4 regions of the Photobacterium kasasachensis genome follow, and region 4 is predicted to be linked to each of the others. Evidence: riboswitches for the same ligand, from Rfam matches in the RefSeq annotation. Region 4 holds a riboswitch; each other region holds the start of a gene.
The links. Region 4 has a riboswitch for thiamine pyrophosphate ahead of thiD (bifunctional hydroxymethylpyrimidine kinase/phosphomethylpyrimidine kinase). Riboswitches for the same ligand answer to the same signal wherever they lie in the genome.

Region 1 (8,156 bases), on a different contig from region 4:
CCATAGGTAACTTCTAGCTCGACGCTAGGATATGAAATCATAAACTCACTGAGAATTCGCATAAGACGGAGATCATGCTCTAGTACGATAGGAAGACGAACTCTTAAGGTGCCCCCAACAGTTTCATTCTTCTGGCTTAACGTATCATGACACCGGTGCAAATCATCGATGATCTTGGAATACTGTTCATATAGGTACCTGCCCTCATCTGTAAGAGAGAGGGTTCGTGTCGTTCTTTGAATCAGCGTGCATTGAAGCTCTTTTTCAAGCTGTTGAACCTGTTTACTGATAACAGACTTCGACAACACAAGCTCATCGGCAGCTAAAGTGAACGAATTATTTTTAACAACAGTATGAAATGTAATCAGTAAATTTAGGTTAATATTTTTCATTGGTCACCTCAGCTTCATTATAAACCAATCAATAACGATTTCCCTGAAGCTCATCGAGTCTTTGTTCTCCTATAGAAATAAATAATTTCCTCAAAAGAACAATATAAAGAGAGAGCAACAAATAAAATTAACTTTTTAAGTCAATGACATAAAAACTATTCAAGAACACAGATCCCGTTATTGTTTTTCTCCAGAAAAACTCATTCCGTTTATCTTCGTTTTTCTCTTTGGCCTGTTTGCACATTATGAATAAAACAGTAATGAGGAAAGAACATGTATCAGAACAACAACGCTACTCAAGACAAACCTTCTCATGATATTGCAGACATCCGTTTAGCACCCGAAGGTACAAAAAGAATCAAATGGGCAAAATCACATATGCCTATAATGAGCAGCCTTATCGAACGTCTTGAAGAAGATAAGCCATTTAAGGGGCTGACCATTGGGATCTGTCTTCATGTTGAAGCGAAAACAGGCGTATGGATGGAAGCTTTAACCAAAGGTGGCGCAACAGTTGCTCTGACGGGGTCTCCAGGCTCAACCCAAGACGAGACGGCTGCCGCCTTGGTTAAAGACTACGGCGTACATGTTTTCTCCCACCGAGAAGAAACCTTTGCGGATCATATCGCTTACTGCAAAGAAGTATTGAGCTTCAACCCGGATATCATCGCAGATAACGGGGCTGATCTTCACGAACTTATCTTTACGGATCGTAACTTCTCTCATTTGCAATCTACCCTGCTTGGTGCCACAGAAGAGACAACGACTGGCGCCAATCGCTTAAGAGAAGACTTTAATTCAGATAAGTGGAGCACGTTGATCATTAATGACACCCTATCTAAGCGAATCATTGAAAATCGCTTTGGTGTCGGCTCATCCGTTGTCGACGGAATCATGCGAGCCACTAACGTCATGCTTCATGGCAAGAAGGTGGTTGTCATTGGGTATGGTTACTGTGGATCCGGCACTGCCCAGCGCCTTCGAGGTATGGGGGCACATGTCACCGTTGTGGAAAGCAATGCCCTGACTCGGCTCGAAGCACATATGGAAGGCTTCTATACATCAACATTAGAAAAAGCGTTGCCGGATGCCGACATGGTCATCACCATTACAGGCCGAGACAACGTATTAAGAAAAGAGCACTTCGAACTGATGCGCGATAAAACCATTATCGCCAACGCCGGGCATTTCCAGAGAGAAATAAATACCCATGAACTAGAAACTATGAGTTCAACCCAAGAACGTATCCGGCCACATGTGACGTCCTATCAAATAGGTGAAAACCAGAAACAGTTATTCCTGCTTTCTGATGCCAACCTGGTCAACCTTTCAGCCGGAGACGGTAATCCAATAGAAATTATGGACCTTGGCTTGGCACTGCAAACATTAAGCTTGGAAAGAATAGCCCTGGATGCCAAATCACTAACTAAAATTCCCCAGCCCGTTCCTTATGATATTGAAATGATGGTCGCCGAGCTTTCCTGCGAGCATTGGATCAATCATTAATTCCAACCACCCTACACAGATAAAGCGGCCAATGGCCGCTTATAAAGACAAGGAATTAAATCATGCAATTTATATTTAGCTTGCTTGGTATGGTAGCACTGCTTGCTATCGCATACGGATTTTCATTAGAACGAAAAGCCATTAAGTTCAGAGTTGTTTTAGGCGCTTTTCTTATCCAATTTTTAATTGGTGCCTTTGTCCTGTTTGTTCCTATCGGAAAAGATATTCTTCAATACGTTTCAACCGGTGTAAACGCCGTACTGGGTTTTTCCAAGGACGGTATCGACTTTTTATTTGGCGGTTTGGCTGACAATAAAATGTTTGAAGTCTTTGGTGGCGTCGGTTTTATTTTCGCGATTAGAGTATTGCCCGTTATTGTCTTCTTCTCAGCATTAGTTGCAGTTCTCTACTACCTCGGAGTCATGCAGATCTTTATCCGCGTACTGGGTGGTGGATTACAGCGCGTATTAGGTACAAGTAAATTTGAATCCATGTCTGCAACGGCAAATATCTTTGTCGGCCAAACAGAAGCCCCTCTTGTTATCGCTCCTTTTATCAAAAACCTGACTCGCTCTGAACTCTTTGCCGTTATGTGTGGTGGCCTGGCTTCTATTGCTGGCACGGTATTGGGTGGTTTTGCCGCCATGGGCGTTAACATGGAATATCTCATTGCCGCCTCTTTCATGGCTGCACCTGGCGGGCTTTTGTTTGCGAAGATACTGCTTCCAGAAACCGAAGACATGAAAGCATTAGAGTCATCTCGGCATGATAAAGGCAAAGGTTCACTTACCGTCAAAAAGCCAAGCAATGTTATTGATGCAGCAGCAGAAGGCGCATCTAACGGGGTCGCCCTCGCAATCAATGTTGGCGGCATGCTACTGGCTTTTATCGCATTAATTGCCCTGCTAAACGGGATTCTTGGCCTGTTTGGAGGAATGGTTGGCTTGCCTTCATTGTCTTTAGAGATGATCTTAGGATACCTCTTTTCTCCGTTGGCCATGATCATCGGTATTCCTTTCGATGAAGCCATGACAGCGGCCACCTTTATAGGTCAAAAACTCGTCCTAAATGAATTCGTAGCTTACGTTAACTTTACCGACTTCTTAGCAGGCAATACGCTGTCAGATAGATCAACAGCCATTATTACGTTTGCATTATGCGGGTTTGCCAACTTCTCTGCCGCAGCCATGCTGCTTGGCGGTTTAGGTGCGATGGCCAAAGAACGTCGCTCAGAGATTTCGCAACTTTGCCTGTATGCCATTCTGGCGGGAACACTATCAAATATGATGAGTGCAACGATTGCTGGATTCTTTTTGCTGTTCTAACTCTTCCGAGCCATCAAAGTAAAACAGAAGTAAGACTCAGAATGCTGATAAATTCTGAGTCTTACGTTTACAAAGATGCTCCATGAATATCAAAACAAGGCAAAATGGCTATCTAATAATCAGAAATCATCTCAATAGTTGTATTAGATGCTCATCGTTAAAATCACTAAGGCTTCTAAGCTTCAAGTCAGCAACAGTAAATTTATCATGATGAAACTCATCAGGATGAGGCACAGCGACAGCTTTAATATTGGCACGCTTGGCCGCAACGATACCTGAATGGGAGTCTTCAAAAGCGACACAACGCCTTGCCTCTACTGCCAATTTTTTAAGGGTGGAAAGGTATACATCAGGGGCTGGCTTACCTTGCTCTACATCATCAGCAGAGGAAATCGCATCAAAGTAATGGGCAATACCTAACTTATTTAGGATGACAGGGATCAGCTGATATGGTGAATTCGTTGATAACCCAATCTTAAAGCCTTTTTCTTTTAAAAACTCAAGAAGGCTTGTAACCCCATCTAATTCATCACCTTGTTCGCGCACGAGTACTTCAACTCTGTCAACGACAGCTGCTTCAACCTCTTCCAGACTCTTCCCTTCCCATGGGTTTCGCGAAAACCAGAACTCAGTCACTGCGCGAGTTGTCATTGTCGCTGTCTGCTCAGCCAAATTGTCTGTGACTTGCACCCCGACGGATGAAAAAACCTGCCTCTCAGCTTCCTTCCACAAAGGTTCTGACTCGATCAGCAACCCATCCATATCGAAGATAACTGCATATGTCATGATTTGCTCTCTTTACGATAGTTTCAGGCGTTGAATAAGCGTTTCTTCATCCAACTGATACAAGGCATCCAACAGGTTTAGCTGTAAGCTTCCGGGCCCTTTCGACTGTTCTGCGGCAATTTCACCGGCTACACCTAAAATCGCCGTAGCCGCCAACCCAGTATCTTCACCAACAGCGGCAAAAGCCCCTACGATGGCTGACAAAGTACACCCCATTCCCGTTACATAGGGCATCATTGCGTGTCCATTGCGCAACTGGGTTTGCCCTTTTGAGGTCACAACAAAATCTGTAGAACCCGATATGACAACACTACACTGATAAGCTTCCACTAAGTGTTGAGCGGCGCCAACAGCAGCCTCGCTCTCATCAAGCGCATCAACACCTTTGCTTTGGCCTCTTTCTCCAGCTAAAGCAATAATTTCAGAGGCATTACCACGAATAATCAACTTATTGGCTAGTTGCGCAATTTGACGTGAAGCTTCTGTTCGCAACTTACTCGCGCCACACCCTACCGGATCAAGTACGACACATTTACCACTGATATTTGCCTGTTCTACAGCAAACAGCATGCGAGGTTTCCACTGGCTATCTAAGGTGCCAATGTTAATCACCAAAGCACCTGAAAAAGACATCATTTCTGACATTTCTTCACGTGAGTGTGCCATGATTGGAGACGCGCCAATAGCAAGCAAGGCATTGGCACTATTATTCATCACGACATAGTTTGTGATATTCACCACTAATGGCTTTTTCTGCCTAACTGCATCCAAGGCAGTAACAATAGGTTGGATACGGGTTTCTGTATTTTCAATTGCGGTAGGATTTGGCATTCAAGCTCCTAAAACCGGTGCACAGGAACTTGATCTAGCCAAAAATCTAAGACGAGTGAAGATCACACCTCTCATGACAAGACATATAGTTCCCTACGCCAGTGTTAACTGAATCAGGTTCAACGGGTCTCGCGTGATGCGATCTCAGCCTTCCGGCCCCCCGACTATGTGCCGGATAATAACACAAAAAGCTTCAATTGATAGAGTTATTCACAGTGAGTTCATTGAGCCAACTGACTATTCGTTTATAGTGAGTTCCCTTCCAATATATTTTCTTGCATCCCTGGCATTCAAAGAATTCCGCAAATAGCTCCAATGCATTTTCTGGAACACGTCCATTTAGTTGGATCTTGTCAATGCATTCAAACTCACCATTGCAATAAGAACAGCGGGTAAACGGCTTCAAACTATTTTCCAGTTGAAGACGTTGGAGCACTTCTCTTACTTGCCTATCAGCATTATCACTTCTCACCCAATAACCATGAGTAACAGCACTATATTTGAATATGCCTTTATCTCGAGTAAGAATAATGCGTTTTTCATGAAGAGAAATATCAACGATCTCACTATCTTCAAATTTATTGTTATATAAAGTATCAAAGCCCAGCAGCCGTAATTTGAGTGCCAGTTTTCCCAAATTAACGTCAACAATAAACTTAGTATCCCGCAGCGGTTTAGGACGAAGGTGGGTTAAAGGCTGAATATCTAACAATTCAAACACCGGATAGACAGATATTCTCTCACCACCTGTTAACTTGTAGTCAAAGGAAACTGAAACACCATCGACCAATATCAAGTCAATTTCCGTATGCGGTACCCCTATCGCCTCTATGGCATCTTTAACCGATGGCTTACCCGTATAAGTATGTGAAAACAATACCTTGTGTCGCTGTTTTGGCAAGAAGTCATTGAGCTCTTCGTAGAAACGAAAGTAAGACGTTCGAGATATTGGTGCGTGCTGGTCATCCATAGAATAGAACACAATTGCAGTCATTCAGACTATTCAATCGTAGGCTAGCCTAAGACGTTGGGCAAGAAAGCTTCGATGGCGGAAAAAACTAAAACAAATAGACGACAAGACAGCCTGCAAGAGACGGCAACCCTGATATAAACATCTTCAAACCAAAATGATAGTTTTCCCTGTACTGCTTATGCTTGTCTGCTTTAGCATCATAACCAGACACCATAGACTGAGTTTTATTTTCAGCCCTATCGAGATCATAATTTTTGCTTGCCTTGCCACCATCCCACGCTAAGCCAGCCACTCCCCACAACACTATGCAGATATAAAACAAGTAATCCGTCGGATGATTTATAGAAAACTGAGCGATAGATTGACTTAATAACCAAACACTCAATGTCGCCATAATATTAGCAACCACCACAAACCTAATCAGCCTTAGCATTGGCATTCAACTCCATTGAATTTTATAGAACCCTTATAACACCCATAACTTACGTGAATCAATCATATCCAAAATCTTTATCTTCCTCATAAAAGTGGACTAGTTTTCCATTCAGGAAAATACAGTTGTCCCACAGGCAAATCGCTATTCGGCACTCGCCACACTAGGATATCGATACCTTGATAACGCGGTAGAAAAAACCCATGAAAAAAATTTTGTTTTGTTGCTTCTCTCTGGTGCTGATGTATCCATTAGGGATTGATCTTTATTTAGTCGGTCTGCCGCAAATTGCGACCAGCTTACAAGCTACTGAAGCAGATCTTCATGCCGCCTTCTCCATCTACCTTATTGGAATGGCATCGACCATGATCTTTGGCGGACTGCTTGCGGACAAATGTGGCCGAAAACCAGTCGCTATCTTGAGCGCTATCATTTTTACCTTAGCCTCCTGGTGGACAATGCAGGCAACAAACCCACTTCAGTTCTTCATCGGACGTTTTGGTCAGGGAATAGGCTCGGGGTTTGCCTACGTGGTTGCCTTTGCCATTCTTCGTGATGTTCTGGATGATGACAAACGCGCTAAAGTGCTGTCTATGATAAATGGCATTACTTGCATTATCCCGGTGCTTGCGCCAGTTATCGGCCACCTTATTCTGCTTGTTTCCCCCTGGCCGATTTTGTTTATGGTGATGATGATTACTGCTGTCCTTATTGGCCTGGCATGCTGCTTCGCCCTTACAGAAACCCGCTCGGTCAGCCACCATGAATCAGATTCTGTACCATGGCAAAAGTTCCGGTCTCGCTTTTTCCTGAGCCGACTGTTTATCCTGAGCTTGAGCGTGTCGGCCATCCTGACATATGTGAATACCTCGCCTATGCTGATGATGGACATCATGGGTTTCTCAACCGGGCAATACTCTATGGCTATGGCACTACTGGCTGTGGTGAGTATGACAACCGCATTCCTGACGCCCAAAATGCTTGTATTGTTAGGGCAACATCGCGTAATGGTTGCTTCTCAGTGTTTATTCCTTCTATCAGGCATACAGCTGATCATTACCGGAATAATCAGCAACCCTTTACTATTTTTAACTGGCTTTGCTTTTATCTGTTCCGGGTTCTCGCTAGGTTTTGGAACAACCACCAGCCAGGCGTTAAAACCGTTCGATACTCATGCTGGTTTAGCCAGTTCTGTGTTGGGGATTAGCCAAATCACCGTTTCGGCCTCCTATATCTGGTTTATGGGCTGGCTTGGTGTAAGTGCATTGAATATGCTGACTATTTTGCTATTTGTAACCAGCCTAGGTAACCTTGCAGCGCTGCTCACCTCACGTTCACCGAAAACAGCAGTGGTCACTCAGGCTGTCACTTCAGACAACGTGGCTTAATTCAGGAATTATTATCAATGAGCAAACCTCTTCACCGGCTCGATCTCAACTTATTGATCACGATGCAGGTACTGTTACAAGAGCGCAGCGTGACCAAAACCGCCAAGAAGCTCAATGTAACGCCTTCAGCCGTGAGCAAGGCACTTGGAAAACTTCGTGACTGGTTCGATGATCCTCTGTTCATACGCGAGCCTCACGGGCTACAACCGACCCCGCTTTCCCTGAGTATGGAAGAAGAGCTCGCAGAATGGTTCCAGCTCGCCTCGCAATTATCGACCAAACGGGGAACCGCGACACCGCGAGGCGTGAACTTCCAGCTAATGATGGAGGCACCTCTGCACATGCTGGTTTTGGGTAGCTTGCCTCAGCTAATCTCCGGGCAATACCCTGATTCAACGATACGGATCCTCGACTGGGATTATGACTCTCTTGAGGCCATCATCAATGGAGAGGCCGATATTGGCTTTTGCGGTAGAGAAACTCACCATCGTTCGCAAGAGACACTGGCGCTACTGCCCTATT
Region 2 (8,156 bases), on a different contig from region 4:
AAGACATGACAGCGAGGCGATTTTCAGCGAATTCAGGATTGCCTGCCACAGTGCCGGTTCTGTCAGCAAGCTGGGGAGCTGGCGATTAAGCCCGGCTCCGATCACCGCCATCAGCGGCGGGAGTACCAGCAATAATGCCAAACCGATCCATACTCCGTCCCAGGTTTTCGACTTCCAGTTGTCAAACTGGTTAAGAGGACGTTGGGTCGTCGAGCCGCTAAGGGTAGGCAGAGGCTTGGCAAAGCGCTGGGTAAACAGCACCAGGCTGCTGCAGATCAACATTTGCCACAGGGCCAGAATAGCGCCGCCGGCCAAGTCAAAGTCATAGCGAAGCGCCTGATAGATAGCCAGCTCGATAGTCGTCGCTTTCGGGCCGCCGCCCAGCGACATGATCACCGCGAAACTGGTAAAGCACAGCATAAAAATCAGGCCGATGACATGAGGCAGTTGCTGACGGATCCGCGGCCAGGCGATAAAGCGGAACTTGCTCCAGCCTTTTATTCCCAGATGCGTTGCTAGCTGGTGCTGCTCGAATGGGATCCCCTCCAGGCTTTGCAGGATCAGGCGGGTCGCAAGCGGGTAGTTGAGAAAAACATGGGCCAGCAAGATGCCGTTCAGGCCGTAGATTGAAAAGGGCAGTGAATGCCCGTAGGCACTGAGCCACCCGGCCAGCAGGCCGCTTTTACCATAAATGGTCAGCAGGCCGAAAACTGCCACCAGTACCGGCAATACCAGCGTCATAGCAAACAGGCGCAGTAACAGTCCCCGGCCGGGAAACTGGCGCCGTGACAGGGCGTAGGCGGTCGGAATGGCCGGTATGATGCTCAGTAGCGTCGATAGCAGAGCCTGATAGAAGCTGAAGGCGGAGACATGGCGCAGGTAAGGGTCCCGCCAGATCTGCAGTGGATTCAGCTCATTGGCCTGGCCGATCAGGGCCAGAATGGCGCTCATCACCAGCGCGGCAATAAGCCCGGCAGAGATCATGCCGGGCAAAGTTTGGGTAACGCGTGTATTCAAAGGAGAGCGGCCATTATTGGGTCAGGGCGTGTTGCCATTCTCGGATCCATCCGCGACGCTCGGCAGCCACTTCCTCGGCACCGAATTCCAGTGACTTGGTAGGTAGAGTCAGCTGTTCAAATCCTTCAGGTAGCGTCTGCTTGGTGACCGGATACATCCAGTTGCCTGTCGGGATCACTGACTGGAACTCTGGTGTCAGGATAAAGGCCATAAATTGATCGGCCAGCTTCTGGTTTGGGCTGTTTTTCAGCTTGGCGGCGACTTCAACCTGCATGTAGTGGCCTTCGCTGAAGTCAGCGGCTTTGTACTGGTTCTTGCTTTCGGCAATGATGTGGTAGGCCGGTGAGGTCGTATAGGACAAGACGAGATCGGACTCACCTTTGAGGAACATGTTATAGGCTTCCGACCAGCCTTTGGTAACAGTGACAGTTTTCTTCGCCAGTTGCTGCCATGCCTCAGTTGCTTTGTCACCGTAGACAGACTTCATCCAGAGCATCAGGCCCTGGCCTGGTGTCGACGTGCGCGGGTCTTGGTAGATCACACTCAGATCGTCGCGTTCTATGAGCTCTTTCAGGCTTTTCGGCGGCGTTGCCAGCTTTTCGGAATCGTAAACAAAAGCAAAGTAGCCGTAGTCATACGGCACGAATGTATCGTCGTCCCAGCCGTTAGGCAGGGTGACATTGCGGGTATCGACGCTGTGCGTTGCCAGCAGGCCGGTTTTCTTGGCCTCGCTGATCAGGTTATTGTCCAGGCCCAGCAGGATGTCTGCCTTGGCGTTGCTGCCTTCAAGGCGCAGGCGGTTGAGGATAGAAACGCCGTCGTCCAGCGCCACAAACTCAAGATTACAGTTGCACTCGGCCTCGAAGGCTTTTTCAATCGCCGGGCCCGGTCCCCAGTCAGAAGCAAAAGAGCTGTAAGTATAGACGGTTAGGGTGTCTTTGGCTTCTGTAGCGGCCCATGCTGAGCCTGCTGCCATCGACAGAGTTAGAATTGGAAGTAGTTTTTTCACTATGCGCTCCTGATGCCCTTGCATCCTGCAAGAGGGAAATAAATCGAATGAGCGGCACAGGGTTGAGAAAGGCATGCAGCGTCGTGCTGCAACGTTGACAGTAATGGTGGTCAGATTATCTCAATTCCTACGCCAGCATGACCTGGTTCAGGTTCAGTGGGTCCCGCAAAAAGCAATCTCAGTCTGGTATCAGACTCCCCAATGAGAACGATAGCTATTGTAATGCGCTCTGCAGTCCGTTGCCAGCGCAATACTCCGTTGTGTCGTTTGGCCCTGTATTTTGAGTGAGCGGGCTTTGTTGAGTTAGCGAGCTTCGTTGAGTGCCCAGTCGTAGTCATAGCTGACTTTGTTGAGCTGGACCGGTTGACCCTGGCGGTAGCGGTTAAGGTGTTTCTGCAGGCTGCTCGTGCTGCCAAAATCCACGCTATACCAGTCATAAATTGAGGACAAACGGACGTTGTCGCCGCTTACCCGAACCCCTTTGGCACTGTTGATAAAGCGACTGGCACTCTGCTCAAGCAGCTTTTCGCTGTTGCTGGCGGTAAAGGCCGTCGGCTGGAGATCGGGGCAACCCAGGCTGGCACAGTTGACGACATAGTGAATGCGGGGATCATTCCAAATCGGGCGCAGGATCCGGTGTTCGATATCATTGAGCGATAGGTTATTGCCATTAATGGTGACGAGCTTTTCATCCCAGGGTCCGAAGCTGAACAGGCCGCCTAGCTTGGTTATGGATTTCAGTGGGTAGTTGTCGAGGATCAACTGAACGGTCAGAGCATTGTAGAGGTTTACCCAGTAGGCGAACTGTTCGTCTTTGCTATAGCGGCGCGGATCGGTCGCGGTTAGCTTGCGGATATAGCGATCCAAATCATACTTGTCGTTGCTGGACACGGCGCGGTAGCGGAACAGCGTCTGTTTGGGCTCCGCGACCAGATAACTATCCAGTGTTTGTTGCCAGAGGGAGTGGTCGATCGTCGCGGTATTGGTTTCATTGCTTTGTTGCCAGTAAGGCCAGAGATCGGCTCTGGGGGCGGCACAGCCGGTTGCGGAAACCAACAACAAGAAAAGGGTGAATATAGTACGCATGCTAAGTCCTTGCGATCACTGAGTTGGAAGTCACTAGATGATATGACCTGTATCGTCCTGTTTTCTTGCAGCAATTATCCGCAATTCATTTAGCAGGAATAAAAATGCCCCGGCAGCTGAGGGCCGGGGCATCAGTGAGACGCTATGCTAGTTAAGCCAGAAAAGCCGGGATCTTGCTTTCATACTCGGCGATCTTGTCCTCATGCTGGAGGGTCAGGCCGATGTTGTCCAGGCCGTTCAACAGGCAGTGGCGACGAAATTCATCGATTTCAAAGCTGTATTGTTTGCCGTTGGCGGTGACTTGCATCGTTTCCAGATCGACCGTGATTTGTGCCCCTTCGGTATTCTCGACAAACTGGAACAGCTCGTCGACTTGCTGCTCGCTCAGGCGCACAGGCACCATCTGGTTATTGATGGAGTTGCCATAGAAGATATCGGCAAAGCTCGGGGCGATCATCACCCTGATGCCGTAGTCGGCCAGTGCCCACGGTGCGTGCTCGCGCGAAGAGCCGCAGCCGAAGTTTTCGCGGGCCAGCAGGATGCTGGCACCCTGATAGCAAGGTGCGTTCATCACGAAATCCGGGTTTGGCTTCTCGCCGGCATCGTCGAGAAAACGCCAGTCGTGAAACAGATGCTTGCCAAAGCCTGTCCGGGTTACTTTCTGGAGAAACTGCTTGGGAATGATCGCGTCAGTGTCGACGTTCGCCGCATCCAAAGGAACCACCAAACCTGTATGTTGTTTAAAACCTGCCATTTTTTGTTCCTTCTGTTAAGCGGTTGCGGTTTCTGAGTCCAGTTCACGGATATCAACGAAGTGGCCGGCACAGGCGGCGGCTGCAGCCATCGCCGGGCTAACCAGATGGGTACGACCATCGCGTCCCTGGCGGCCCTCGAAGTTACGGTTACTGGTTGATGCACAGCGCTCTTTCGGACCCAGGCGGTCGTTGTTCATCGCCAGGCACATTGAGCAGCCCGGCAGGCGCCATTCAAAGCCGGCTTCAATGAAGATCTTGTCCAGTCCTTCGAGTTCGGCTTGTGCCTTGACCTGCTCTGAGCCCGGAACAACCAGTGCCTGGATATTCGGGGCTACCTGGCGTCCCTTGGCTATGGCCGCTGCGGCGCGCATATCTTCAATACGAGAGTTGGTGCACGATCCGATGAAGACTTTGTCGATACTGAAATCGGCCAGTGTTTTGCCCGCTTCCAGTCCCATATAGGCCAAGGCTTTCTCTGCCGAGGCTTTCTCGACCGGATCGCTGAAATCATCCGGTGAAGGGATTGGTTCGTCAACGGCAATCACCTGGCCCGGGTTGGTGCCCCAGGTGACCTGTGGCCTGATGTCTTTGGCATCTAAGGTAACAACAGCATCAAAGACGGCGTCGTCGTCGCTTTTCAGTGTCTTCCAGTACTCGACTGCAGCCTCGTAGTTTTCGCCGGCAGGGGAGAACTTACGATCCTTGATGTAGTCGAACGTGGTCTGATCCGGAGCGATTAGGCCGGCCTTGGCACCCAGTTCAATCGCCATGTTACAGACGGTCATTCGTCCTTCCATCGACAGATCCGTAATCGCTTCGCCGCAGAACTCGACCACATAGCCGGTACCGCCGGCTGCGGTGGTTTTGCCGATGATCGCCAGAACGATATCTTTGGCGGTAATGCCTTCTGCGACCTTGCCCTTGACTTCAATTTTCATTGTCTTGGCACGGGCCTGCTTCAGTGTCTGGGTGGCTAGAACGTGTTCGACCTCCGAGGTACCGATGCCGAAAGCCAGCGAGCCGAAGGCGCCATGGGTAGCGGTGTGTGAGTCACCACAAACGATAGTCATGCCCGGCAGCGTAATGCCCAGCTCCGGTCCCATTACATGCACGATGCCCTGGTATTTGTGGTTCAGATCATACAGGGTGACGCCGAATTCTTCGCAGTTCTTGGCCAGGGTCTCCATCTGGATCCGGGCCATTTCGCCAGAAGCATTGATGTCCTTGGTCTGGGTTGAGACATTGTGATCCATGGTGGCAAAGGTTTTGCCAATCTGGCGAACCTTGCGGCCTTTTTCACGCAGGCCGTCGAAAGCCTGCGGTGAGGTCACCTCGTGTACCAGATGACGGTCGATGTATAAAATCGGGTTTTCGCCTTCCGCCTCGACGGCAACATGGGCATCGTATACTTTTTCATAAAGCGTCTTAGGCGCTTTTGCTTCGGTGTTTGACATTGCTCGATTGCTCCTCGATCGTCTTATGCTTGGCGGATGTAGGCGGCAATCTTGTCGCCCATTTCACTGGTGCTCAGTGCCGGGGCATCACCGGCCAGATCGGCGGTTAGCTCACCAGCTTCCAGAGCCTGGGATACGGCCTGCTCAATAGCGCGTGCGGCCTGTTCTTCACCTAGGCTGTAGCGCAGCATCAGGGCGGCAGAGAGGATCTGTGCCACCGGATTGGCAATGTTCTTTCCTGCAATATCAGGGGCTGAGCCACCGGCAGGTTCGTACATGCCGAACTTGTCCTGGTTCAGGCTTGCCGATGGCAGCATTCCCATTGAACCTGTGATCATCGCGCATTCGTCGGAGATGATGTCGCCGAAGATGTTCGAGCACAGCATGACGTCGAATTGCGACGGATCTTTGATAAGCTGCATGGTCGCGTTGTCGATGTACATATGGTTCAGGGTGACATCCGGGTAGTCCCTGGCGACTTCCTCGACGACTTCGCGCCACAGGATCGAGCTCTGCAGCACATTGGCCTTGTCAATCGAGTAGACGTTCTTGTCACGCAACTGCGCCGACTCGAAGGCAATACGGGCGATACGTTCGATTTCGTAGCGGTGGTATACCTCGGTATCAAAGGCTTTTTCTTGCGGACCTTCGCCTTCGCGGCCTTTCGGCTGGCCAAAGTAGATCCCGCCGGTCAGCTCGCGCACCACTACGATGTCAAAGCCACGTTCTGAAATATCGGCACGCAGCGGCGAGAAGTTTTCCAGGCCACTGTGGATCTGCGCCGGACGCAGGTTGCAGAACAGCTGGAAGTGCTTGCGCAGCGGCAGTAGGGCACCGCGCTCTGGCTGGTCGTTTGGTGGCAGGTGTTCCCATTTCGGGCCGCCGACAGAACCAAACAGGATCGCATCGGCGTCTTCACAGCCTTTTAGCGTCGAATCGGGTAGCGGGCAACCATGGTTGTCGATGGCGATACCACCGACATCAAACTCGTTGCTCTCCAGGGTAAAGCCAAATTTTTCCTGTGCAGCGTCTAGCACCTTGTGTGCCTGCTGCATGACTTCTGGGCCAATACCGTCACCCGGTAGAACGGCAATCTTATATGTACCTGCCATGGTTATACTGTCTCCATATGGGATTTTTGTTTAAGTTCTGCAATTTGATCGGCGCGGTGAATACTGTTGATGACGTGAAGCAGTGCCTGCCCCGATGCCTCGACAATATCGGTGGCCAGGCCCGTACCGTGATACTTGCGGCCTTTGTAGTTGGCGATAATATCGGCCTGTCCCAGTCCGTCCTCACCTTCACCCTTGGCGGTCAGGTCGAACTTGTCCAGTACGATCTCGTAGCCGGTCAGGCGGTAGATACACTGGTATAGGGCGTCAACCGGGCCGTTACCGACAGCGGCTTCGCACTTCTCTTCTTCACCGCACTGCAATTTGATACTGGTGGTCGCCATGACGCTGCCGGACTGAACACTCAGGTAGTTCAGCTTGAAGAAGTCATCTTCCTCGCGCAGGTTGGCAAAGTGCATCAGAGCTTCCAGGTCGTAGTCGAAGACCTGCCCCTTGCGGTCGGCCAGCTTCAGGAAGTCGGCATACAGCTCGTCCAGGTTATACTCGTTTTCGGTATAGCCCAGGGTGTCCATATGGCTCTTCACCGCGGCACGACCAGAGCGGCTGGTCAGGTTCAGCGCCTGATTCTTAAGACCAATCGACTCGGGCGTCATGATCTCGTAGGTATTTTTGTTCTTCAGCATACCGTCCTGGTGGATCCCCGAGGAGTGGCTGAAGGCATTGGCACCGACAATGGCCTTGTTGGCCTGGATCGGCATATTACAAAGCTGGCTCACCATCTTGCTGGTACGGTGGATTTCGTCGTGCTTGATGTTGGTGTGGACACCCAGGAAGTCGGCGCGGGTTTTGATGATCATCGCGATTTCTTCCAGCGAGCAGTTACCGGCGCGCTCACCAATACCGTTGATGGTACCTTCTACCTGGCGGGCACCAGCCTGGACGGCTGCCATTGAGTTGGCCACGGACATGCCCAGATCGTCATGGCAGTGGACCGAAATCACGGCCTTGTCGATGTTCGGTACGCGTTCGAACAGCTGGGAGACAATACCGCCGAACTCGTTCGGCAGGGTGTAGCCCACGGTATCCGGGATGTTAATCGTACTGGCACCGGCGTTGATGGCGGCTTCGACCATCCGGCACAGGTTGTCAATCGGGGTACGGCCGGCATCTTCGCACGAGAATTCGACATCGTCGGTATAGTTGCGGGCACGTTTGACGGCGGCAACCCCCATCTCGATCACATCGTCATAGCTGCGGCGCAGTTTGTCCTGAACATGGATGGTGGAGGTCGAGATGAAAGTGTGGATTCGGAAGGCTTCGGCAACTTTTAGGGATTCGGCGGCGACATCAATGTCTTTGGCAACGGCACGGGACAAGGCGCAGACCCGGCTGTTTTTGATGTGCTTGGCAATGGTCTGCACCGATTCAAAATCGCCCGGGGAGGAAATCGGAAACCCCGCCTCAATCACATCGACGCCCATTCGCTCCAAGGCATAAGCAATCTGCAGCTTTTCTTTTACCGTCAAGCTGGCGGAAAGTGCCTGCTCACCGTCGCGCAAAGTGGTATCGAAAATAATGACCTGATCTTTCATTGCTTCTTCCTTATGTTGGCCTGCCTGTCTCGGCATTGTCTGCATCCGCTTGCGCCGGCTCTGTTATATAAAAAAACCCGCGCTTTCTGCGCGGGTTTTTTAGAATTCTTGGTGGTGTTTCTCACCCATCAGCTACCCGCGCGAATTATTCACGATAATGAGGAGGCTAA
Region 3 (8,156 bases), on a different contig from region 4:
CAGGCTTCAAATATAGAGAAAAGGCCACCTGAAAAGGTGGCCTTTTTTCGTTTTCCTGCCAGCAAAAAAGATCTGTCCTCATCAGATCTCCTTGTATCGTGCATTGCCGATATTTCTACATTTCTACATAGTTGCTTTTGGTCTATTCATATTATGACTCGGTCTATTAATTGTTAACTGATTGTTTTGTTTGTTTTTCTTGTTATCATTTTGTACCTATAACGTATCAATAACAGGCTCTGAATAAAGGCCGAAAACTACAAAGTAAAGTCAATGAGGTTCAACTATGTCTGAGTTCGAAATGTTGGTAATGACAGCACTTGCCTGTCTGGGAATGGGAATGCTGGTTGTCGGTCCTGCAGTTGTGGCGTTCGCAGTCTATAAGAAGAAAAAGGCACAAGCGGCATTGTAGTCTGTGGATGAGTACCTTGAGAAAAATCAGAGATTGAACGCTAAATGAATGATTTGATTGTTATCCGTGCATTTGGATGTAAATTTTCATTATTCTTGAATTAACTCTGGTAATTCTCTGCTAGCTGTATAAAATACTCATCACTTCCTAAGGAATGAGTTAACTTCTGGGAAGTCGCTGAAAACAGCACTACAGGGGTGTAGCTCCAATTGGCAGAGCAGCGGATTCCAAATCCGCGTGTTGGGAGTTCGAATCTCTCCACCCCTGCCACATATAAAAGCCTCGACAGAAATGTCGGGGCTTTGCTGTATCTGGACGATGTGAAAGTTGTTCAAGGTCAACCCAAATGGGTAAACATGCATTTTACGCTTGTTGCATCTGGGAATTACCGATAGCATACGACAGTTGTTACTGACAGCCATTGTTAGTAACGGGTGATGGAGTTCCACCTTTAACCGCTCGACTGAGATAATGACTCCTGCTGTAGTAGGATAGATCCGTCTATGGTGGGGCCCGGTCATTTGCCATAGCATCTATCCTTGAACATATTCCCGAATGAGATAGAAACTTGGTATGGCACACCCATTAAGCGCTAATCCTAAAATTTTTGTCCAGATCTTGAGATGGACACTCCTTATTATTCCTGTTGCTGTCATTGTCGGCTCTCTAAATGCCTTTTTTCTGTGGATCCTTAATCTCGCCACTGAAACACGCATTGATAATGCGTGGTTGATTTACTTGTTGCCGCTTGCAGGTGTTGTCATTGTCTATTGCTACCGTAATCTTGGTAAGAACTCCGAAGGTGGCAACAACCTGATCATGGATGAGATCCATGAGCCTGGCGCTGGTATCCCTACACGCATGGGGCCGCTGGTTTTAATCACGACAGTGATCACCCATTTGTTCGGCGGCTCAGCGGGGCGTGAAGGAACCGCAGTGCAGATCGGTGGGGCGACAACACATTGGCTAGCCCGAGTCTTCAAGCTCAACGAAGCTGATACGCGTCTGATATTAATTGCCGGTGTGGCTGCCGGCTTTGGCGCGGTGTTTGGGACGCCGCTGACAGGGGCGATATTTGCCCTTGAGGTACTGGCGATAGGACGTCTGCGCTACGATGCCATCATTCCTGCTTTGTTTGCCGCTATTCTTGCAGATGTTGTATGCAGCGCGTGGGGGGCTCACCATACGCATTACCGGATAGACTTTCTTGAGACCATTACGTTGTTCGAGCATGCCATCAAAGTCGATATCGTGATGATAGCGAAGATTGTGCTGGCAGCCGTTGCTTTTGGTTTGGCTGGGTACCTGTTTGGTGAGCTGACTCATGTGTTTAAAGATATTTTCAAAGCGACGCTGAAGAACCCTTATCTTATTGTTGTCGTTGGTGGCTTGATAGTCATTGGTGCGGTGCAGTTGATCGGTAACTATGATTATATCGGCCTCGGTGTTTATTCGAGCCGGGAAGGGGGAGTCAGTATCCTCAGTGCATTTACCGAAGGCGGCGCGGAATGGTACAGCTGGTTGCTAAAGCTACTGCTGACGGCGATTACTCTGGCTGCAGGCTATAAAGGTGGCGAGGTAACTCCGCTGTTCTTTGTCGGGGCGACACTCGGCAATACCATGGCCTGGCTGTTGGGTGCCCCTGTCGATCTGTTTGCTGCGTTAGGGTTCCTGGCGGTGTTTGCCGCGGCCACCAATACACCACTGGCGTGTACCATTATGGGGATTGAGCTGTTTGGTGCCGAGCATATGCTGTATTTTGCTATTGCTTGTTATACCGCCTATTACTTTAGCGGTCATACTGGTATCTATTCTTCCCAAAGAGTGGCAGTGCCTAAGCTTTTCGATCTGGATGGAGCGCCGACAATCACCCATAAGTTAGGAGAGCTGAGAGATACGCATTCGTCCTTGCTTAAGACGGTGGTGAAAAAGTACACCAAATAATTATCGGGCCGCATCACAGTGCGGCCCGAGTTGTTTTTACATTCGTTAAACATTTTCTGTCGATTGCACTTGCTGCTGATAGCCTGCTTACCTATACTCTTCACTCAACTTGTCGGAGTGCCAACTGGCTGAGACCGCATTGCGGGATCCGTAGAACCTGATCGGGCTAATACCTGCGAAGGGAACAAGAGAAAAATCTTCTGTTTAGCTGCACCTTTATGATCCATAAAACTGTAGCTGCGGTACCAGATGACGCTGCACACCCTACGTGTACGCCTCTTGTTTAAGCACCAATCCGTCAAGCAACTTCCCCCTATATGGAATATAAAGGAAATTGCTATGTCGAGTCGCAAACAAGCGAGACTGGAAGCTAAACAATTTATTGATTCACTGACTGCCCAACCTTACCCCAACTCCCAGAAAGTCTATGTGCAAGGGAGCCGTTCTGATCTCCAGGTGCCAATGCGCGAGATATCGCTGTCGGATAGTTTGGTCGGCGGTACAAAACAAGAGCCTGTCTTCGAGCCGAATGAGCCGGTGCGTGTTTATGACACCTCGGGCTATTACACCGATCCGGCGCAGGCGATTGATATCTATGCCGGGCTACCGAAAGTACGCGAAAACTGGATTGCCGAGCGTGCCGACACCGAGTTACTCGATGAGCTTAGCTCCGCTTATTCCAAAGAGCGTCTGGCCGATGAAACACTGGATGAACTGCGTTTTGCCGAGGCGAACCGTATACGCCGTGCCAAGGCTGGCAAATGCGTGACCCAATTGCACTATGCTCGCCAGGGGATCATTACGCCGGAAATGGAGTTTATCGCAATCCGAGAAAACATGGGCAGGGCCAAGTATCGTGACGAAGTCCTGAACCAGCAGCACCCGGGGCTCAGCTTTGGGGCCAACCTGCCGGAAGAAATCACGCCGGAATTTGTTCGCCGAGAAGTGGCAGAAGGCCGCGCCATTATTCCCGCCAACATCAACCATCCTGAAACCGAGCCGATGATCATTGGCCGTAACTTTCTGGTAAAGGTGAATGCCAATATTGGTAATTCCGCCGTAAGCTCCTCCATCGAGGAAGAAGTGGAGAAACTGGTATGGTCGACCCGCTGGGGTGGCGATACAGTGATGGATCTGTCTACCGGTCGTAACATCCATGAAACCCGTGAGTGGATCATCCGCAATAGCCCGGTACCGATCGGTACGGTTCCTATGTATCAGGCATTGGAAAAGGTGAACGGGATAGCCGAGAACCTGAACTGGGAGGTCTTCCGCGACACGCTGCTGGAGCAGGCTGAGCAAGGGGTCGATTACTTTACGATCCATGCCGGAGTCTTGCTGCGTTATGTCCCGATGACAGCCAAGCGAGTCACGGGGATTGTCTCCCGTGGTGGTTCTATCATGGCCAAGTGGTGTCTGGCCCACCATCAGGAAAGCTTCCTGTATGAGCATTTTCGCGAAATCTGCGAAATCTGCGCCCAGTACGACATTGCCCTGTCGTTGGGTGACGGCTTGCGTCCGGGATCTGTTGCCGATGCCAATGACGAAGCTCAGTTTAATGAATTACGCACCCTCGGTGAGCTGACCAAGATTGCCTGGGAATACGATGTGCAGGTGATGATTGAAGGCCCGGGCCATGTGCCGATGCACATGATCAAAGAAAATATGGAAGAGCAGCTCAAGCATTGCCATGAAGCGCCTTTTTATACCCTTGGCCCGCTAACTACCGATATTGCTCCTGGCTATGACCACATCACCTCGGGGATTGGTGCGGCGATGATTGGCTGGTACGGTTGTGCCATGCTTTGTTATGTCACACCGAAGGAACATTTGGGATTACCTAATAAAGACGATGTAAAAGTGGGTCTGATCACGTACAAGCTATGTGCTCATGCGGCAGACTTGGCAAAAGGTCATCCGGGGGCCCAAGTTCGTGATAATGCATTGTCTAAAGCGCGCTTTGAATTTCGCTGGGAAGATCAATTTAACCTAGGTTTAGACCCGGATACGGCGCGCGCCTATCATGATGAAACTCTACCTCAGGAGTCCGGAAAAGTGGCTCACTTCTGTTCAATGTGTGGACCCAAATTCTGTTCGATGAAGATCTCGCAGGAAGTGCGGGATTATGCCAGCGATCTGGAAAAGAACGAGGAGCTGGCCATCAAGTTGCTTGAAGATCCTCTCGAAGGTATGCAGCAGAAAGCCGATGAATTCCGGGCTCGAGGTAGTGAGTTATATCACCCTGTTCAAGAGGATAGTTAATGAGCTCTTTATGTTTACCCGATAGTTTAACGCCACTGCTGATGCATGTGGAACCTTTGCTTGCCGCGGCTGATAAATACCAGCTGGGCGAGCAGGTTAGTGTGGAGTGGAGCGAGTCGGAGACTGTCGATATTCAAATCGAAGAGCGTCAGTTCAGCCTGGTGTTTAATCAGGCTGAGGCTGATATTGCCGGTTATAAGGTGCTGGATCAGTGGATTGCACCTTATCCGGAACTTTGCGAGATACAGCAGCAAGTGGCTGCTGACCCGTCTTTGGTGATTTGCGGTTTGCCGACCGAAAAGGGCTGTGTCGATATCTGGCACCACAATGGCGAGGCGAGAGCCGTCTATTGCCACCACGCCGGTGCCAGTGAACCACAGCGTGCCATGTTGCTGGCAGCACTGGCGCTGGATTATCCGCTGGAAGATGCGGTCACGCTGTCCCGAGCTCATGCCCGAGGCTACTTTGAAAGTCATGCGGATGGCTATGGTGAAACGGGCTGGCCAATGACGCGAGAGCTGTTTCCGCGCCCGCTTACCGCCAACCATCCTGAGGCAGATGAGCTGGGTTGGGATAGCAAGGAAGTGGCGGTAGCACCTTTTGCCGCGACAGATCCTGCCAAGTTGGCGCTGTATCCGGTAGTCGACTCGGCGGAGTGGGTGGAACGCCTACTGTCGTTGGGTGTGACCACCACTCAGCTGCGGATTAAGGATCCGGCCGAGCCGACACTGGAAACCCAGGTTGAGCAAATCATTGCAGCCGGAAACCGGCATCAGGCACAGGTGTATGTGAATGATTACTGGCAGCTGGCTATCAAGCATCAGGCTTATGGTGTTCACCTTGGGCAGGAAGATTTGGAAACGGCTGATTTGCAGGCGATCCAGCAGGCCGGTTTGCGCCTGGGTCTGTCGACCCATGGCTATTATGAAATATTGCGGGCGGCTGAGTTCGCACCGAGTTATATCGCGTTGGGACATATCTTCCCGACCACGACCAAAGAGATGCCGTCCAAGCCACAGGGGCTGAATCGGCTGGCGCTATATCAGAAGCTGATCGGTGATCAGTTCCCTACCGTGGCCATTGGCGGTATTGATCTGGCGCGGGCTGAAAAAGTCTGGCGCACTGGTGTAAGCAGCGTTGCTGTGGTTCGCGCGGTGACTCAGGCCGACGATACCCAGGCTGCGGTTGACGCCTTTAATCAGTTGCTGGTTCGCCATGAGCATATCAAGGGTGGCGATGATGCTCAGTGATCAGGCGTTTCTACGCTATAACCGCCAGATCATGCTGCCCGAGATCGGCGAGCAGGGTCAGCAGTTATTGGCTGAAGCGCAGGTGTTACTGGTCGGTGCCGGCGGGCTGGGTTCGGCGGCTGCGCTGTATCTGGCCGGAGCCGGTGTCGGCAATATTATTATTGCTGACGATGACGAGGTCGACAGTTCGAACTTGCAGCGTCAGGTGATTTACCGTGATAGCCACAAGGGGCAAAGCAAGGTACAGGCGGCGGCAGAACAGCTCAAGGCGTTGAATCCGCATATCCGGGTTCGCCCGGTCCAGGCTCGGCTTGCTGATCAGAGACTGGCGATGGAAGTAGCGCTGGCCGATGTGGTGCTCGACTGCTCTGACAATCTTGAGACGCGCCATGCCGTAAATCGTGCCTGTTTTCGTGCCAACAAAGCATTGATTTCAGGCGCTGCTATTCGCTGGCAGGGACAGCTGATGGCTTTTGATTTTCGTCAGGGCCAGGGGCCTTGTTATCACTGCCTGTTTCCCTGGCAACCGGATGCTCCGCAAGAGCCGCAGAACTGCAGTAATTCGGGCATTGCCGGTCCGGTTGTCGGCATGATGGGAACCATGCAGGCGCTGGAGACTATCAAGCTGATTACCGGCGCCGGAGAGGTTGCCTTTGGCACCTTGCAGCAGTTTGACGGGCTGACGATGGCATGGCAAAGGTTCCATCTTGCCCAAGATAAACGTTGCCCGGTGTGTGGCACAGGAGAATAACGAATTATGACAGACACAACATCCGTCATTCAGGTACAGGTCAATGACAAACCTGTGAGATGCCCGGAAGGACAGAGCCTGACAGCGTTGCTAACCATGTTGGACATGCCGTTGCAGGCAACGGCGGTGGCGCTGAATGACGATATTGTTGCCCGCAGCGAGTGGGACAGCACATTACTTAATACGGGCGATCGTATTGCCTTATTCCAAGCTATTGCCGGAGGCTAAATGCTTACTATTGCAGACAAGACGTTTTCATCCCGCCTGTTTACCGGTACGGGAAAATATGCCAACAGTCGGGCAATGGCGGACTCTATTATTGCTTCCGAGTCAGAACTGGTGACTATGGCCTTAAAGCGGGTCGATATTGAAAATCGTGACGATGATATTTTGGCTCCTCTTGTGGCTGCCGGGGTGAACTTGCTACCTAATACCTCGGGCGCAAAGAATGCAAAAGAAGCCGTGTTTGCCGCAAAACTGGTCCGCGAGGCGTTGGGAACAAATTGGCTGAAGCTGGAAATTCACCCGGACCCTAAATACCTGATGCCCGATCCGATTGAAACCCTGGCAGCCGCTGAAGAATTGGTGCGTGAAGGCTTTATCGTATTGCCTTATTGCCATGCCGATCCGGTGTTGTGTAAACGGCTGGAAGAGGCCGGTTGTGCGGCGGTGATGCCGCTTGGGGCACCGATAGGTTCCAACAAAGGATTGGCATCGCGTGACTTTTTGGAAATCATCATCGATCAGGCGCGGGTGCCGGTAATAGTCGATGCTGGTATTGGTGCTCCTTCCCATGCCGCCGAAGCGATGGAGATGGGGGCTGATGCAGTGTTGGTCAATACCGCGATTGCGGCCGCGGCTGATCCGGTTGCCATGGGCAAGGCCTTCAAGCTGGCTGTTGAAAGTGGTCGCATGGCCTATGAAGCAGGGCTGGCCGGTACGGTTAACCATGCGATAGCCTCCAGCCCGCTGACGGCTTTTTTGGATCAGAGCGCATAGGGGAGCGGCATGAGTTACGTTGATGTCTGGAAGCAGCTTGAATGGGATGATATCCGATTGTCGATTTACAGCAAAACGGCGTCGGATGTCGAGCGTGCCCTGCGTAAGCCCAAGCGTGATTTGGAGGATTTCAAGGCCTTGATCTCCCCAGCGGCCGAACCCTATCTGGAACAAATGGCGCAGCAGTCGGCTGCGCTGACCCGCAAGCGGTTCGGCCATACGATTTCCTTTTATGTGCCGCTCTATCTGTCGAACCTGTGTGCCAATGCCTGTACCTATTGCGGTTTTTCGATGGAGAACCGGATCAAGCGCCGGACATTGAGTAAGTCTGAAATCGCCCGAGAATGTCAGGCTATCAAAGCGATGAATTTTGATAGCGTGCTGCTGGTGACCGGCGAGCATGAGCGTAAGGTCGGGATGGCGTATTTCCGTGAAGCGGTGCCGGCGGTCAAAGAGCAGTTCAGCTACCTGGCCATGGAAGTTCAGCCGCTGGATCAGGATGAGTATGCCGAGCTGAAAACCTTGGGGCTGGACGCCG
Region 4 (8,156 bases):
AAACAAGATCAACGGCATTATTCTGCATGTGTGCGAGTGCATTTTCACCACAATGCTCGCAATGAACATCATAGCCTTCTTCAGTCAGTACTTCTTTTAGCAATTCACACAGTTGAATATCATCATCAACAACTAGGATCTGGGACACAAACTAACACCCAAAGAAAAACAATTCGCATTATTATCCTTATTGTCATTTAGTTCAATGATGATAACAAAAATACTTATTCCACCCTTTTAAGTGAGCAAAAACCCCGCACCCGGTTCCACTTGTCTATGCCAATTTTTCCGGCCCGATAGCTTAACAAACCCAGCTAAATTTAGCGTTCAACACTCATTTCTCAGTGCCTTATTTGAAAAAATTATTGACGTTTTTTTGATATTGAACTAAATCAATCTATCTGAGATTACATGACTTTTTCATTACGTACAGTATTGACTTTGTTGAATCCGGCATGGGGATTAGGCTCAAAGCATTTCCCACAGAGTTATTCACAGCTTCTGTGGATAAACAATTTATCCCCAGCCCAATTTCAAAGTCGTACAACGAAAAAAACGTTGCTAAATACCTACTTTTAGCGGGTTCTCAGTTGATTGATACTCTGCCCTATAAAAATAGATACAACGTACCATCTCACAATTAGCGGTAATATCATTGCAGACTGCCTTAAAAACCATCATTCTCATAAGGACTTTGCTAATACTGAATTAAAACAGCCTACTGGACGGCTATCACTGGTGTAGCCCTTGGCGACTAAAGTATAAGGATTCGTTGAGATGCAAACCTCAGATATACTCATTCATAATATTTCGCTACAAGGCAAGGATGGCCTGCATCAAATTCTGATCGAAAATGGTCAGTTCAAAACAATTGCTCCGATGGATACAGTGCTACACCATACATGTAAAGTACTTGATGGCGAAGGTGGCATGGCTATGGCCCCGTTTTGCGAGCCACATGTCCATTTAGACACCACGCAAACAGCAGGTGAACCAAGCTGGAATATTTCCGGAACGTTGTTCGAAGGTATCGAGCGCTGGGCGGAAAGAAAGTCCATGCTATCTCTTGAGGATGTAAAACAACGTGCCACGCAAACGCTAAAATGGCAAATTGCCAATGGTGTCCAGCATGTACGCACCCATGTCGACGTTTCTGATCCAACACTGATAGCGCTAAAAGCGATGCTTGAAGTCAAAGAGGAGATGAAACAGTGGGTTGATATCCAAATTGTTGCTTTCCCTCAAGAAGGAATTCTCTCCTACCCTAACGGCAAAGAGTTACTCGAAGAAGCAGTGAAACTCGGTGCTGATGTGATTGGCGCAATTCCCCATTTTGAATTCACGCGTGAGTATGGTGTCGAATCATTACACTATGTATTTGAACTCGCCCGCCAATACGATCGACTTATTGATGTGCACTGCGATGAAATTGATGATGAGCAATCACGTTTTGTTGAAACACTGGCCGCCCTGGCTCATAAATTCGAAATGGGGGACAAGGTAACAGCCAGCCATACAACTGCCATGCACTCATACAATGGCGCTTACGCGTCACGCTTGTTTCGTCTGCTGAAAATGTCGGGTATCAGCTTCGTTGCCAACCCTCTGGTGAATATTCACCTACAGGGCCGCTTTGATGATTACCCCAAACGACGTGGTATTACCCGGGTCAAAGAAATGCTGACGGCTGATATCAATGTCTGCTTTGGTCACGACGATGTCTTTGACCCATGGTATCCGCTTGGTACAGCAAACATGATGCAAGTACTCCATATGGGGCTACATGTATGCCAGGTAATGGGTTACGACCAAATCAACAATTCACTGGCTTTAATTGGCACTAACTCAGCGCGTGCACTTAACATCCAACACCACTATGGTATTGAAGAAGGCAAACCAGGTAACCTGCTGATCTTACCCGCTGAGAATGGTTTTGATGCTGTTCGTCGCCAAGTACCGGTACGGTATTCAGTCCGTCAAGGCAAGATCATTGCACAAACTCAACCTGCAACGACACAAATTTGCCTAGGAGAAAACAGCGAAGAAGTGACTTTCTGCCGATAGCTACTATTGCGAATAAAGCCACCGTTCCATTCTGGTGGCTTTATTCGAATTACTTACCCTTCTCTAACCCCTGCCCCGCAACGAGCCCAGCAAGCAATAATCATCAATAATATCGCCCCGCAGGTGCTTGCTCCGCCACTTGCTGACTTCAAATTGCAGTTAGTGTGTGAAATGCCAGAAGAGTTAAGATTACAGTCACTATTTACAAGCTCATCTTCTTTTCCGTCACCGGAGCCTGTACCACTACCGGACTCTGCATCACCACCCGAACCACCTGTATCTCCCTCTGGCGAAGTCGAAGAGGATTCTTCGGCTGTAATAAAGTCGGGCTTGGTAACTGGCTTTTCGGGGATGGTACCGACAATCGATAGAATCCATGGGTAATAGGTACCAATCCGTGTATAAAAACTCGGACGCACAAGCGAACCACAAACCAATTTGCCTATAGGGCCACCGCTGACAATACCAAACTGTACCCATTCTCCCAGCTCATTCTGTGCTCTTAGAGGCCCGCCACTGTCTCCCTTGCATGAATCCGAGCCAAATTCCAGCGAAGTACCATCGCTATCAAAAATGACCGATGGCGGTAGTGTACAGATCTTTGTTCGGTTCATTGGGCTATCAATGATGTAATGAGCGTCGTTTCCAAGCTCTAGACGAGTAAAACATTCATCCATTGGGACAAACGATAGCTTAGCTTCCAACAATCTTTTTGATACCCCACCTCCATTTGTCTGAGTTGATCCCCAACCGGATACTTTTGTATTCTCAGGTCGTTCTTTATCAGACCACTGCAACCCTAACTGAACATCGAGTTCATCAGCATCTTTATCCGTTGCCAGAGCAACATGATTAATGTTCACAGAGAAAGGCTTATCAACTCGCAATAAAGCTAGGTCATTCTCTAATGCTGTACTAATCACCTCGGTAAGTATAGAACCATCCGGCTGGAGGGTTTCTTTGAGAATTATCTGGGGGGAATATTTGGGATAAACGACAACATGAGAAACCGCGTATAGCGTTGCAACGTCTTCAACAACACTGCTTGTTGTCCCTACCATCACACTCAACTGACTGGGAGGAATCACCAAAAACTTACCATCGTCCCCCTGTCTGACAACACAATGTGCGGCAGTAAGCACCCAGCGTTGGTTAACGACGGTTCCGCCGCAAGTATGGCTTAGCTGATTTGAACTTAGACGAATCGAGGCCATCCAGCTATAGTCTTGACTAGGCTTAACGGGCGAGCCTCCGACTACATAACCAGTAACATCTGAAGCGATTGCCTGGCCAATATATAACAGGCATAAGCCTACTGAGGCGAGTAAGTGCCTAACTGTCATTACGTTCAATCCCTGGCAAATAAAAGCAGTAATTTACCAATGGATATAAAAGTGAATATGAGGAAAAAGATGTTATGCGAGGATATTCGAATTAATTTACCCCGTAACATAAGCAAGCAACATTTATCAGTTAATCTGATCCAATTTTATTTATTGTTTACTCGTCTAACTCGAATATAACTAACTGGGCTTGACGTACAAACCCAGTTTTAAAACGCTGCTTACAAATTACAGCGCTTGCAGTGAAGCACAGCTTACTTCGTTATAAGCAATATCCACGTACAGCCCACCAACTTCAGCGGCTAATTTAGGATAAAATCCATTGCTTGACGCTGTTTTGACTTTATCAAGATCAATCGTATAAACCGCCAAACCGAGCATATTAATCTCACTCGGCAGGCAGCTGCTTGAATTTCCGCTCTGGAAGCAAACCTGATCAGTGATATCAATTCTACCGCAAGTCTCTCCCTCAACCGCGATTCCCAGATTTTCAAGTGTAGACTTTGAAGCAACTGGCAGACCGTCTGGCGACGTATTCCCCTGGCTTGCGCTTGTAATTACAGCAATGTCGTAGTAACCAGGATCCAATGTTCCTAGCTTACTGGCTACCTGCGCGCCCGTAACCGTAAACACTTTAGTATTCCCTTGCGCTAAATCTTTGACATCATCTTCATCACAGCCTGCCAAAGCAAGTATAGATAGTAAAAAAACAGCCTTCTTCATCACTCGTCCCTACATCGTCTTATAATATTAATTTAAGGCAATAATGATTTTATCCTTATCTCTACATTATTACAGCCTTTCAACAACAATGAGCAAATAAATGATAGCTTAAGGCGGTTATTTCTCTTCAAACAGGCTGCTCGATAACGGACAAAAAACGACCAGCGCCAATAAAGATGTTCACTTACCATACAATTCACTATCAGCTTAGGCTTATTTGTGTGACCTAAAGCAGGATTTCTTTCCTTATCGAAAAATGCTGGCATAATAATGCCACAACAAATCTACGGACAAATCCCTATGACTATTGAAAACATCGTTAAGCAGCGTGCTGACGCAAAATGTGAACTTTGTTCATCTGAAGATAACTTGAGCGTGTATGAAGTACCTGCTTCTCCGGACACAACTGCTGGTAGCTGTGTAATGGTCTGTGGTACTTGCCGAGGTCAAATTGAAGATGCTGATACAATGGATCAGAATCACTGGCGCTGCCTGAACGATAGCATGTGGAGCCAGGTACCTGCCGTTCAGGTTATGGCTTACCGTATGCTGAAACGTCTTTCGGCTGAAACGTGGGCACAAGATCTTCTTGATATGCTTTACCTAGAAGAAGACACAATTGAGTGGGCTGAAAAAGGGATCGCGCTAGAAGCACTAGACTCTATTCAAACTCTGGATGTTAATGGCACTCCGCTTCAGGCTGGTGACAACGTCACTATCATCAAAGACCTGCCTGTCAAAGGGTCTAGCCTGGTTGTTAAGCAAGGCACCGCTGTTCGTGGCATTCGCCTAACAGACAACCCTCTGCACATCACAGGCAAAGCAGCCGGTACCAACATGGTAATCATCGCCGCGTACTGTAAAAAAATGTAATTTACGTTCGCAGTAACGATGAATCACCAAAGGCGCTAGATAGCGCCTTTGGTGTTTATGAGGCTACCTAAATCATAGATTGGCCATATTATTTATCGGACCATATCGCAAGCTCGTTGCCACTTGGCTCGGTAAAATGAAAACGACGCCCACCCGGAAATGAAAAGATAGGCCTAACAATAACCCCGCCCGCCTTTTCGACACTTTGCAGCGAAGTCTCAAGATCCTGACTGTAAAGTACAACCAAAGCACCGCCACTGGCTGTGGTCGAACACAATGTCGACTGAAAAAAACCGCCATCTAACCCTTGATTGGAAAATGCGGAATAGTCTTCACCATAATCAACAAACTCCCAACCAAATGCCTGAGTAAAAAAAGCCTTTGTCGCAGAAAGATCCACTGCAGGGAATTCAACATAATTGATTTTTTCATGCGATTCTTTTTGGGAATTATCCATATTTCACCTCTTGAGATTGATTACCCCACCTTTATTTGTCTAAAGCTTACACAGGTTGGTGATTTTAATCTCAGGGGCAGGTCAAGTGAAAACAGTCCTGACCCAGAAATTTTCACAATCATGTTTGCTCTCTGATAAAAAACATGGTTAGAATAGCGGGAAAATTAATAACAGCATCATTTGCTGTTTAGTCAAACATATTAAACGAATTTTAGTACGTTAGTCGGGGAGCCTTTGGCTGAGACCATTTCGATGGGACCCGTTGAACCTGATCCATTTAATAATGGCGTAGGGAACTAGCAACCGTGTCTCTCTGCGCCCTTCTCTCATGTGGCCTTTCTTTGACACCTGCTACCCTGCGCTCAACTTTAGGGGTAGTTATGGCGATTCCATCAAAAACACCAATCACACTAACGATTGCCGGCTCTGATAGTGGCGGCGGTGCAGGCATCCAAGCCGACATCAAGGCTATTTCGGCGACAGGAAGTTACGCCTGTTCCGTCATCACCGCATTGACGGCACAGAACACTCAAGGTGTGTCTGGTATCCTTGCCGTCGAGCCAGAGTTTGTCGAACAACAACTAGACAGTGTCTTTACTGATCTTGATGTCAAAGCTGTAAAAGTTGGCATGCTAAGTGACACCAATATTATCCGTGTAGTTGCCGCCAAGCTCCGTCAATACCAGCCTAAATATCTCGTTGTCGATCCTGTCATGGTCGCGACCAGCGGTGACCTCCTACTGCAACAAGATGCTATTTCAAGCCTGAAATCAGAACTGTTGCCGCTAGCTGATGTTATTACCCCTAATCTACCTGAAGCAGCAGCCCTACTGGGTGTCGCTATCCCTCACAGCGAGCAGGAAATGACGAATATGATAGACGGATTACGTGAAATCGGCGCTAAATCCGTTCTTCTCAAAGGCGGTCACCTGGAACAGGACACCAACAGTACCGACCTGCTTATTCTGGCTAATGATGTGATCCGCATGAGCACACCTCGAATTCCGACTAGCAATACCCACGGAACCGGCTGCACACTGTCTTCGGCAACCGCATCGTTTCTTGCCCAGGGCATTGAGCTAACAACTGCCGTCCAATGCGCAAAATCCTATATCACAAAGGCTATCAGCCACGCTGATGAACTTGAAGTTGGCTCGGGACACGGGCCGGTGCACCACTTCTTTGCAGGTCACTACCAACCTGAATAAGAGTATTGGCTATGTGCGTATCCACAACAATCCAGCACTCTCGTGCTGTCGAAGTACGTATGCAGCATGTCTCGCTGACATACAAAGATGCTAACGATGCTCTGTTCGCGGATCTGAATCTAACCCTGCCTGCCGGTGAGTGGACATGCCTGCTGGGTAAAAGTGGCTGTGGTAAAACAACACTGCTAAGGCAACTTGCAGGATTGAACGAAGATCGAGTCAATTGGCATGGCAGCCTTGCCACATCCGATAATAAGCCTCTGGCCGAACGCATTGCCTATATGGCCCAGCAAGACCTGTTACTACCATGGCTGTCGGTAATGGATAACATCTGCCTAAGTCATCGTTTCGGTTCATCTCCCTCCCCTCGGGATCAGGATAAAGCCATCAGGCTGCTTCAGGCAGTAGGGTTGGAAACCTATGCTACAGCAATGCCAGATCAACTTTCGGGAGGAATGCGCCAGCGGGTAGCACTGGCCAGAACGCTAATGCAGGACAAACCGCTAGTGCTTATGGATGAGCCATTCTCGGCACTCGATGCCGTGACACGTCATAAATTGCAGACTCTGTCAGCCGAGCTTCTCAAAGACCGTACTGTGTTGCTGATCACTCATGATCCTCAAGAAGCACTGCGCCTCGGGCACAATATCTACATCATGACTGGCAAGCCTGCCAAACTCATTGAACTAGATGCGCCAACATCACCGCCACCAAGGCAATTCAATGCCCAAATGGCAAACCACCAGCAGACCATTATTGATCAACTGGAGCAAGATTATGGCTGATCAACCCAATACCATGACCGAGTCAGTCCAAATCCGGCATTTAATTCCGAAACAGCACCGCGGGCTATCGCAAAACCTGATGCGCATTCTGATCAGCTTTGCTGTGATTATGGGTTTATGGCAGGCCTCAGTCGTAGCATTCGACATGCCGGCCTTCATTTTGCCTGGTCCGGCAGCAGTCTTAAGCAAGTTAATCGAACGCTCTGATGTGTTATGGCACCACACAATAGTCACCAGTACCGAAGTTATATTCGGACTGTTGCTTGGTTTGTTTATGGGGCTGTTTTTTGCATTGCAAATGTTGCTTTTTGCCCCTTTACGCCGCTGGCTACTGCCAATTCTTATCACCAGTCAGGCTATTCCCGTCTTTGCGATCGCTCCGATTCTGATGCTATGGCTGGGATATGGTATTGCCTCGAAAGTTGTCATGGCCGCCCTGATTATCTTTTTCCCGGTAACAACCTGCTGTTATGACGGCCTTCGCCATACACCTTCAGGATATCTGGATCTGGCCAAAACCATGGGCGCAACGCGCTGGCAGCTCCTATGGAAAATTCGGTTACCGGCGGCTCTGCCAGCTTTGGCCTCAGGCATTCGAGTCGCAGTTGTCGTCGCTCCAATCGGCGCTGTAATTGGTGAATGGGTAGGCTCTAGCGAGGGTCTTGGCTATTTAATGCTTCAGGCAAACGCCCGAATGTTTGTC

Region 1: another riboswitch for thiamine pyrophosphate. It lies ahead of thiM (hydroxyethylthiazole kinase); the one in region 4 lies ahead of thiD (bifunctional hydroxymethylpyrimidine kinase/phosphomethylpyrimidine kinase).
Region 2: another riboswitch for thiamine pyrophosphate. It lies ahead of thiB (thiamine ABC transporter substrate binding subunit); the one in region 4 lies ahead of thiD (bifunctional hydroxymethylpyrimidine kinase/phosphomethylpyrimidine kinase).
Region 3: another riboswitch for thiamine pyrophosphate. It lies ahead of thiC (phosphomethylpyrimidine synthase ThiC); the one in region 4 lies ahead of thiD (bifunctional hydroxymethylpyrimidine kinase/phosphomethylpyrimidine kinase).

What each region holds. Positions count from the first base shown of each region.
Region 1 is NZ_JAKJSH010000013.1:119,462-127,617, forward strand. It holds gene L4D19_RS18595 (LysR family transcriptional regulator) at 1-392, opposite strand, end outside; gene L4D19_RS18600 (adenosylhomocysteinase) at 666-1,898, shown strand; gene L4D19_RS18605 (NupC/NupG family nucleoside CNT transporter) at 1,961-3,223, shown strand; gene hxpB (hexitol phosphatase HxpB) at 3,350-4,009, opposite strand; gene thiM (hydroxyethylthiazole kinase) at 4,022-4,840, opposite strand; TPP riboswitch at 4,914-5,013, opposite strand; gene L4D19_RS18620 (Mut7-C RNAse domain-containing protein) at 5,034-5,834, opposite strand; gene L4D19_RS18625 (hypothetical protein) at 5,899-6,246, opposite strand; gene L4D19_RS18630 (MFS transporter) at 6,450-7,634, shown strand; gene yidZ (HTH-type transcriptional regulator YidZ) at 7,652-8,156, shown strand, end outside.
Region 2 is NZ_JAKJSH010000015.1:46,331-54,486, forward strand. It holds gene thiP (thiamine/thiamine pyrophosphate ABC transporter permease ThiP) at 1-984, opposite strand, end outside; gene thiB (thiamine ABC transporter substrate binding subunit) at 1,031-1,993, opposite strand; TPP riboswitch at 2,134-2,237, opposite strand; gene L4D19_RS20265 (DUF547 domain-containing protein) at 2,330-3,112, opposite strand; gene leuD (3-isopropylmalate dehydratase small subunit) at 3,264-3,866, opposite strand; gene leuC (3-isopropylmalate dehydratase large subunit) at 3,882-5,321, opposite strand; gene leuB (3-isopropylmalate dehydrogenase) at 5,345-6,433, opposite strand; gene leuA (2-isopropylmalate synthase) at 6,436-7,986, opposite strand.
Region 3 is NZ_JAKJSH010000022.1:97,270-105,425, reverse strand. It holds rRNA gene rrf (5S ribosomal RNA) at 1-5, shown strand, start outside; gene L4D19_RS24850 (hypothetical protein) at 287-412, shown strand; tRNA gene L4D19_RS24845 (tRNA-Trp) at 606-682, shown strand; fluoride riboswitch at 837-900, shown strand; gene L4D19_RS24840 (voltage-gated chloride channel family protein) at 986-2,356, shown strand; TPP riboswitch at 2,460-2,557, shown strand; gene thiC (phosphomethylpyrimidine synthase ThiC) at 2,696-4,618, shown strand; gene L4D19_RS24830 (thiamine phosphate synthase) at 4,618-5,868, shown strand; gene L4D19_RS24825 (HesA/MoeB/ThiF family protein) at 5,858-6,619, shown strand; gene thiS (sulfur carrier protein ThiS) at 6,626-6,847, shown strand; gene L4D19_RS24815 (thiazole synthase) at 6,848-7,618, shown strand; gene thiH (2-iminoacetate synthase ThiH) at 7,628-8,156, shown strand, end outside.
Region 4 is NZ_JAKJSH010000005.1:510,129-518,284, reverse strand. It holds gene L4D19_RS06675 (response regulator transcription factor) at 1-148, opposite strand, end outside; gene L4D19_RS06670 (cytosine deaminase) at 778-2,064, shown strand; gene L4D19_RS06665 (S1 family serine peptidase) at 2,118-3,407, opposite strand; gene L4D19_RS06660 (hypothetical protein) at 3,636-4,130, opposite strand; gene L4D19_RS06655 (PhnA domain-containing protein) at 4,431-5,003, shown strand; gene L4D19_RS06650 (VOC family protein) at 5,092-5,460, opposite strand; TPP riboswitch at 5,675-5,772, shown strand; gene thiD (bifunctional hydroxymethylpyrimidine kinase/phosphomethylpyrimidine kinase) at 5,841-6,668, shown strand; gene L4D19_RS06640 (ABC transporter ATP-binding protein) at 6,680-7,453, shown strand; partial or broken gene L4D19_RS06635 (ABC transporter permease) at 7,533-8,156, shown strand, end outside.